DNA from 3 places in the Roseibium sp. SCP14 genome. Region 3 is predicted to be linked to each of the others. Evidence: riboswitches for the same ligand, from Rfam matches in the RefSeq annotation. Region 3 holds a riboswitch; each other region holds the start of a gene.
The links. A riboswitch is a leader RNA that binds a small molecule or an ion and turns the genes downstream of it on or off. The one in region 3 is predicted to bind S-adenosylmethionine.
Positions count from the first base shown of each region.

Region 1: another riboswitch for S-adenosylmethionine. It lies ahead of ABLQ08_RS00870 (homoserine O-succinyltransferase); the one in region 3 lies ahead of ABLQ08_RS06060 (hypothetical protein).
Region 2: another riboswitch for S-adenosylmethionine. It lies ahead of ABLQ08_RS04650 (O-succinylhomoserine sulfhydrylase); the one in region 3 lies ahead of ABLQ08_RS06060 (hypothetical protein).

Region 1 is NZ_JBDZYH010000001.1:181,281-183,542, forward strand. It holds gene dld (D-lactate dehydrogenase) at 1-4, shown strand, start outside; gene ABLQ08_RS00870 (homoserine O-succinyltransferase) at 143-1,090, opposite strand; SAM-I-IV-variant riboswitch at 1,128-1,233, opposite strand; gene ABLQ08_RS00875 (GrpB family protein) at 1,346-1,966, opposite strand.
Region 2 is NZ_JBDZYH010000001.1:1,015,238-1,017,499, forward strand. It holds gene ABLQ08_RS04650 (O-succinylhomoserine sulfhydrylase) at 1-1,180, opposite strand, end outside; SAM riboswitch at 1,224-1,303, opposite strand; gene ABLQ08_RS04655 (2'-deoxycytidine 5'-triphosphate deaminase) at 1,447-2,262, shown strand, end outside.
Region 3 is NZ_JBDZYH010000001.1:1,318,829-1,321,090, reverse strand. It holds gene ABLQ08_RS06070 (hypothetical protein) at 1-4, shown strand, start outside; gene yciA (acyl-CoA thioester hydrolase YciA) at 187-573, shown strand; gene ABLQ08_RS06060 (hypothetical protein) at 578-886, opposite strand; SAM-I-IV-variant riboswitch at 928-1,052, opposite strand; gene ABLQ08_RS06055 (SlyX family protein) at 1,225-1,437, opposite strand; gene ABLQ08_RS06050 (glutathione S-transferase N-terminal domain-containing protein) at 1,635-2,262, shown strand, end outside.

The sequences.
Region 1 (2,262 bases), 1.1 Mb from region 3:
GTAACCAATCTCGACGCCATCTGTTCAGCGTTTCAGGGGGGGGCATTGAAAGGTCCCCCAGCAACAGAACTCCAGAAACGTCTAAGCCAGTTCCGCTCAGACAAATCATTCCAGCTGACTGTTTGCAGGCAGTTTCCTCTGACTAAGCACCGGCACTGATGGGCGCTGCCACCTCTACGTTCTCAGTCTGCCCAATGGAACTAAGATCAAACGGCGTTGTCTGATACATGTCGTTGATCCAGTTACCAAACAGCAGATGCGCGTGACCGCGCCAGCTGTTTTCCGGTGGCAGCGAGGGATTGTCCTCCGGGAAATAGTTTTGAGGCAGCCTGCCGCCACCATCGCGAACGAATTCTTCGCCAAGCGTTTCGGTGTCATATTCCAAGTGATTGAACATCAGAAGCATGCGACGTGCCGGGTCCTCCAATAGGCAGAGACCGCTGTCGTCGTTCTCCGCCAGGACCTTCAATCCGCTCTCTGCCGGAATGTCCTCGTGCCTGTTCTCTGTCCAGCGGGAAACCGGCACTTCGAACTCATCGCAGAAGCCGCGCAGATAGGGAGACGTCGGAGCGAGATTTCGATGCTTGAACACGCCGAACCGCTTTTCAGGAAGCAGGTGTTTGGGCAAGCCGTGAAAATGATGAACAGCGGCCTGAGCGGCCCAGCAGATCATGAAACAGCGATGGACGTGGGTCTGTGTCCAGTTGAACACTTCCGAAAGCTCCGGCCAGTAGCGCACTTCCAGAAAGGGGCGCTTTTCCACCGGAGCACCGGTGATGATGAAACCGTCAAAGCGCTCGTCTCGAATGTCCGCCCAGGGCCGATAAAAGGCCTCCATGTGTTCCGCTGGCGTGTTCTGCGGAACATGATCCGTCATTCTCACAAGCGTCAACTCGACCTGCAAAGGGGTGGCCCCGAGCAGGCGTGCGATCTGTGTCTCCGTCTTGATCTTGTTCGGCATCAGATTGAGCAGACCAATCCGCAGCGGCCGAATATCCTGCCGCATGGCTTCAGCCTCACGCATCACGATCACACCTTCGGATTCCAGTGAGCGGCGGGCGGGAAGATTGTCGGAAATTTTAATTGGCACGTGCGTCGATCCCTTTTTGCTGAAACGACGCTAATGGCGAGATCCGCTTGGTTGCCGGTTCGGCCACATTCCCCTTTCGGAGCACCACCTTGCTCGGAGCAGCAGGTTGGCGTTGGGCGTCGCCCCAACTCGTAATGCGACGCTCTTTTTATGTTGCCGGATCACAATTGGCAACGGTGAATTATCACAAATCGTTCAAGTTGCTGACAAAACCCATTTGCCGACTCTCGTGTGAGTGACTTGTGCGGCCCAGTTTTATTCCCGCCAGTCGGTTCGCCTTGGCTTGCCAAATGCGGCACGGGCTTTCTGGATTTCTGACCGGATAAATTCACCTTTCGCGTCCGTATAGTCGGCGATGGTCGGGAGGTTCATTGCGGCGAGTTCTTTCTTAAGCGCCGCGTATTCTTGAACGACAGAGGGATGGCTGCATAACCAGTCGCGGAAAAGGCGTTCGTCCTTATCGGCCCATTGACACGCCGGAACGATATGAAGGTTGTACGCTTCACTCCCCTCATTCGCAGAACGCCCGAAAGACCTCCTGCGGCGGAAGCCACCGTCCAGCGGTTGATAACCTAGTTTCTTCAATTGAGGCAGGAATGCCTCCACCTCCTCCAGCAGAGTTGCCGATGCCATCAGGTCGATGACCGGCTTGGCAACCAGCCCCGGCACAGACGTGCTGCCGATGTGCTCGATCTCAAGAAACGGGCAATCGGGGCAGGACAGAAGCTGGTTTCTTTCGTTAAGAAAGCGGTCGGGCCATCTAGGGTCATAAGGCGCAATATGAATAACCTGAGTATCTCGAAACATGCGGACCTCAAAATTGTTGAACCGGCCTGAAAACAACAAATCCAGATGTTCTGCGCGGATGCGCCACAAGTCTTCTCACGGGTTTTCATCTATCCGGAACGCCGCACTATCGCAGGAAGGACAGCTGAAAGGATACTCGAATGTTGGTTCAGTTCAGTCAAAACCAAGCTGGACGCCAGCGACCGTAAACGGACAAATCTCAAACTCTCTGTTGATCGACCATTCCGAACTTTAGATTTCCGTCCTGCAGCATCGATAGTTTGACCTGCCGTCATATTCCTTCAGAGCCAGGCTTCTCCTCCGCCTTCCTTCTCTTCTCTTCAAGCCACGTCCGGCACATGCACGCCTGAAGTGTATGAAGACCG
Region 2 (2,262 bases), 300 kb from region 3:
TTTCGACATCTTCCAGAAGATCCAACGGATCTTCCAGGCCGACTGAGAGGCGCAGAATGCCATCGGAGATGCCGAGTTCTTCACGCGCTTCTTCACCAATCGACTGGTGAGTTGTGGTTGCCGGATGGGTAATCAGGCTTTTCGCGTCGCCGAGATTATTGGAAATCCGAATGATGTCCAACGCGTTGGTGAACCGGAAAGCGGCCTCCTTGCCACCCTCCATCTCAAAGGCAACCATTGTGGAACCACCGCTCATCTGGCGTTTGGCAACATCAGCCTGGGGATGATCATCCCGCCCCGGATACATCAAGCGGGAAATTTTTGACTGGCCAGCCAGGAAGTCGGCAATCTGGCCAGCGCTTTCGGTCTGGCGCGCGACACGCAGCGGCAGGGTTTCCAGGCCCTTCAGCAGCACCCAGGCACTGAACGGGCTCATGTGAGGGCCTGTGTGCTTGACGAAAGGCATGACCTCATCGGTGATCCACTCTTCATCGGACAACACGACACCGCCGAGACACCTGCCCTGCCCGTCAATGTGTTTTGTGGCCGAATAAACGACAACGTCGGCGCCAAGCTCTAGCGGCGACTGATAAAGCGGCGTTGCAAAAACGTTGTCGATGATCAGGCGTGCCCCGATGTTTTTGGAGATTTCGGCGACAGCCGCGATGTCGATAACCTCCAGCGTCGGGTTGGTCGGGCTTTCCAGGAACAAGGCCTTGGTGTTCGGCCGAACGGCGGCCTTCCACTGATCGATGTCGGTGCCATCGACAAGCGTGCTTTCAACACCGAAGCGCGGCAGCAGTGTCTCGCAGATGTAGCGACAGGACCCGAAAAGAGCCTTGGCGGCGATTACGTGATCGCCAGCCTTTACAGAGGCCATCAGCGCGAGGTTGACGGCAGCCATGCCGCTTGCGGTGCCTCGGGCAGCTTCCGCCCCCTCGAGCGCCTTGATGCGGTCCTCGAACATGGCAACGGTCGGGTTGGCGTAACGGGAATAGACGAACCCCGGGTCCTCGCCATTAAAACGAGCTTCGGCGGCTTCGGCACCGTTATAGACGAAGCCCTGAGTGAGATAGAGTGCCTCCGAGGTCTCACCAAAGGGCGACCGCGTTGTGCCGCCATGGACCAGCGTGGTTGCAGGGCGCCAGTTTTTGTTACCGGTCTTGGTGTTCTCAGTCATGTCTCGTTCGCTCCAAACGCAAAAAACCCCAGCCTCAAGACCGGGGTTCGCACCTCCGGCCTTTTTAGCAACTTGTTTAACGTGGCTGCAAGCCGGCCGGCCCAAATCACCACGAAGTGCGTTCCTCCTACGTGAAAACACCTCCAAGGTCAATTCATTTGGTGCTGGTCGTCCTTCACAAAAGAACTTTGGGAACGAGAATGCCTGTTGGCTGGAGCCCCTGCATCCGTTAAGGACTTTATCTGAACAATTTGCAGGTTAACTCGATGAACGTGGCAGCGGGTCAGGTCTTGAACGGAAGCGCAACTCTTTCAGCCAACGGCATCTTGCCGGAACGGATCATTCAGGCGATGTTCGCCGCCGGAGAGATTTCGGCAGCCGAGCCACCGGTTACCGGCCAGATTCAGCCGGCCAGCCTTGATTTGCGTCTTGGTCAGGTTGCCTATCGTGTTCGCGCCAGTTTTCTGCCCGGTCCTGACATCAAGGTTGCCGACCGGCTGGAGCAGCTGAAGTTGCACACGGTGGATCTGAAGGACGGTGCGGTTCTGGAAACCGGTTGTGTCTACATCGTTCCGTTGCAGGAGAGCCTTGCGCTCGCGTCGGATATCTCGGCAACGGCGAACCCCAAGAGTTCCACGGGCCGCCTCGATGTCTTCACACGTGTCATCACGGACAACGGCCTTGCCTTCGACACGGTTCCGGCAGGCTATACCGGACCGCTCTACGCGGAAATCTCTCCGCTGACCTTTCCCATTCTTGTGCGGACAGGTTCCCGGCTCAGCCAGATCCGTTTCCGCCGCGGGCAATCGCTGATCCCTGACAATGAGCTGGAACACGTTCACAAGACCCATACCTTGATGAGCGGCGGCAATGAGCGGATCGGAGGTGGCGTACAGCTGTCGATCGACCTGGAAGGTGGCGGCCCCGGCAGCCTGATCGGCTATCGCGCCAAGCAGCATTCCGGCCTGATCGATGTCGACCTGGTCGGCGCCCAGGACCCGCTTGATTTCTGGGAACCGATTTACCGGCGTCAGTCGGCGGAACTGATCCTGGATCCGGACGATTTCTACATCCTGGTCAGT
Region 3 (2,262 bases):
TTAGGAATGGAAAATGTCGATGTCGAAATTGTTGCCGCGCGGGTTGCCGATTCTGCTGATCTGGATTGCCGCACCGCTCCCCCTGTGGATCATGCTGATCCTGATGCTCATCGTCTGAACAGCTACCCTTGTGCTCTTGTCCACTCACGTTACTCTGGTCTCAACTGAAATTGAGGGAGTTGAGGCGTGAGCGACGACGAACCGAGCGGTGAACTGACATTGCGCACGATGGCAATGCCTGCCGACACCAATGCCAATGGCGATATCTTCGGGGGATGGGTTCTGTCCCAGATGGACCTGGCGGGCGGCATCAAGGCAGGACAGCGAGCCGAAGGACGCGTCGTGACTATTGCGGTCGACAAGATGAAGTTCATCCGGCCCGTTCAGGTGGGTGACGTGCTCTGCGTCTACAGCGACGTTGTTCGTGTCGGCAATTCTTCCATGGAAATCAAGCTTGAAGCCTGGGCGTTGCGCCATCGGTATGGCGAACGCGAAAAAGTGACCGAGGCGATTTTCACCATGGTCGCGGTCGACGACGACGGCAAACCACGTCAGGTCCCCAAGAAGGACTGACCGTTCAGCTGGAAAATGCCGGTTGAGGCCTGTGCCGGTTGAGGATATCCGCAAAGAGGTCTTCGTCCACGGCACAGGTGCAGCCCTTGGCCCACAGGTGAAGCAGCGCTTTCAGGCGCTCGATGCGTTCATCCGGGTGAAGGGGGGACTTGTGACGCGGCAGACCGCCGATGAGGCGCAGACATTTGATCCGCGCCAGGACACAATCCTCGGCAGCTTGCTGCCAGATCTCCGATCCGGCAATTTCGACTTCCGCCGCCAGATGGTCTTCGATCAGATCGGCCGCAATTCCGGCAAATGGCTGTTTAGACAAAAAATCCTCCATCGGTTGCCCGAGGAGGACTGGCGCATGAAAATCAACCGCTTCGTTGCCGATTAGCCTCTAACGAGGATCAAACCGACCGCATCCCTGTTGCGGAAACCACCTTGCCCGGTCTGGCAGGTTGGCGAGGGCGCCAGCCCTTCTCTTGATGATGGCTGGCTTATGCCATGTCCTTCCGACCTTGGCAAGTCTGTCTGTATGCGACAGATCTGTTCATGATGGAAATTCCTTTGTCGGCAGACAGCTGGCAGGGCGGTTCCCTTCAGGCCGCTGCCGTTTCGGCGGAACCGCCGCTGGCTGCTCCTCAATTGCAGACCGAAAATAGCGCGTCAGTAGTGCGGCGGTTTTTCGATCTGGTGACCCGGCAGAACGTTTTCCATCAGTTCTTCCACCTGATCCGTCATGTTATTGAGTGCTCGCGTCAGCCGGTCAATCTGTTTTCCCTGTTCAACGACGACACCGCTGAGTTCATCGATCGTATGGGCTGCATGAGCCAGGTCGATTTCGAGCTTTTCAATCCGGGCCTCATGTTCATTGGCCATTTCCGGCTTCCCTCTTGTAGTTTGATAATGCGGTTCACACCCGGAACGGTGAAGCGCACGTATAGGCGGATTATCACAAAAGAACAAATCCATTCATCGTATCTTGCCGATGGTTCAAATCAGTGGCAAATGCCTTATATGAAACCCGGAAACCCGATATTCGTATCCGGGGAAAATCACTTCAACGAGAGAAATTCATGACCGCCTTGTCCGATTTCCAGATTACCCGCAAATGGCCGGCCCAATATCCGGACCGGATCCAGCTTTATTCCCTGCCGACACCGAACGGCATCAAGGTGTCGGCCATGCTGGAGGAAACCGGTCTTCCCTATGAGCCCCACCTCGTGGATTTCGGCAGTAGTGATCAGCATTCTCCCGAGTTTCTTTCACTCAACCCGAACAACAAGATTCCGGCGATTATCGACCCGAACGGGCCTGATGGGAAACCTCTGACCCTGTGGGAGTCCGGCGCCATTCTGCTTTACCTTGCCGAAAAGTCCGGCAAGTTGCTGCCGGAAAATCCGGCCGCCAAGTACGAGGCTATCCAATGGGTCATGTGGCAGATGGGTGGTTTGGGGCCGATGACGGGCCAGCTGGGTTTCTTCCATAAATTTGCCGGCAAGGAGTATGAGGATCGCCGCCCGTTCGAGCGTTACCGCGACGAAGTCATCCGTCTGCTTGGTGTTCTGGACAGGCAGCTGGAAGGGCAGGGGTTTATCGTTGGCAACGAATACTCGATCGCCGACATCACCTGCTGGCCCTGGGCGCGAAACATCAACGGCTTCTACGAGGCGGCCGAAGTTGTCGGATACCAGAATTTCAGGA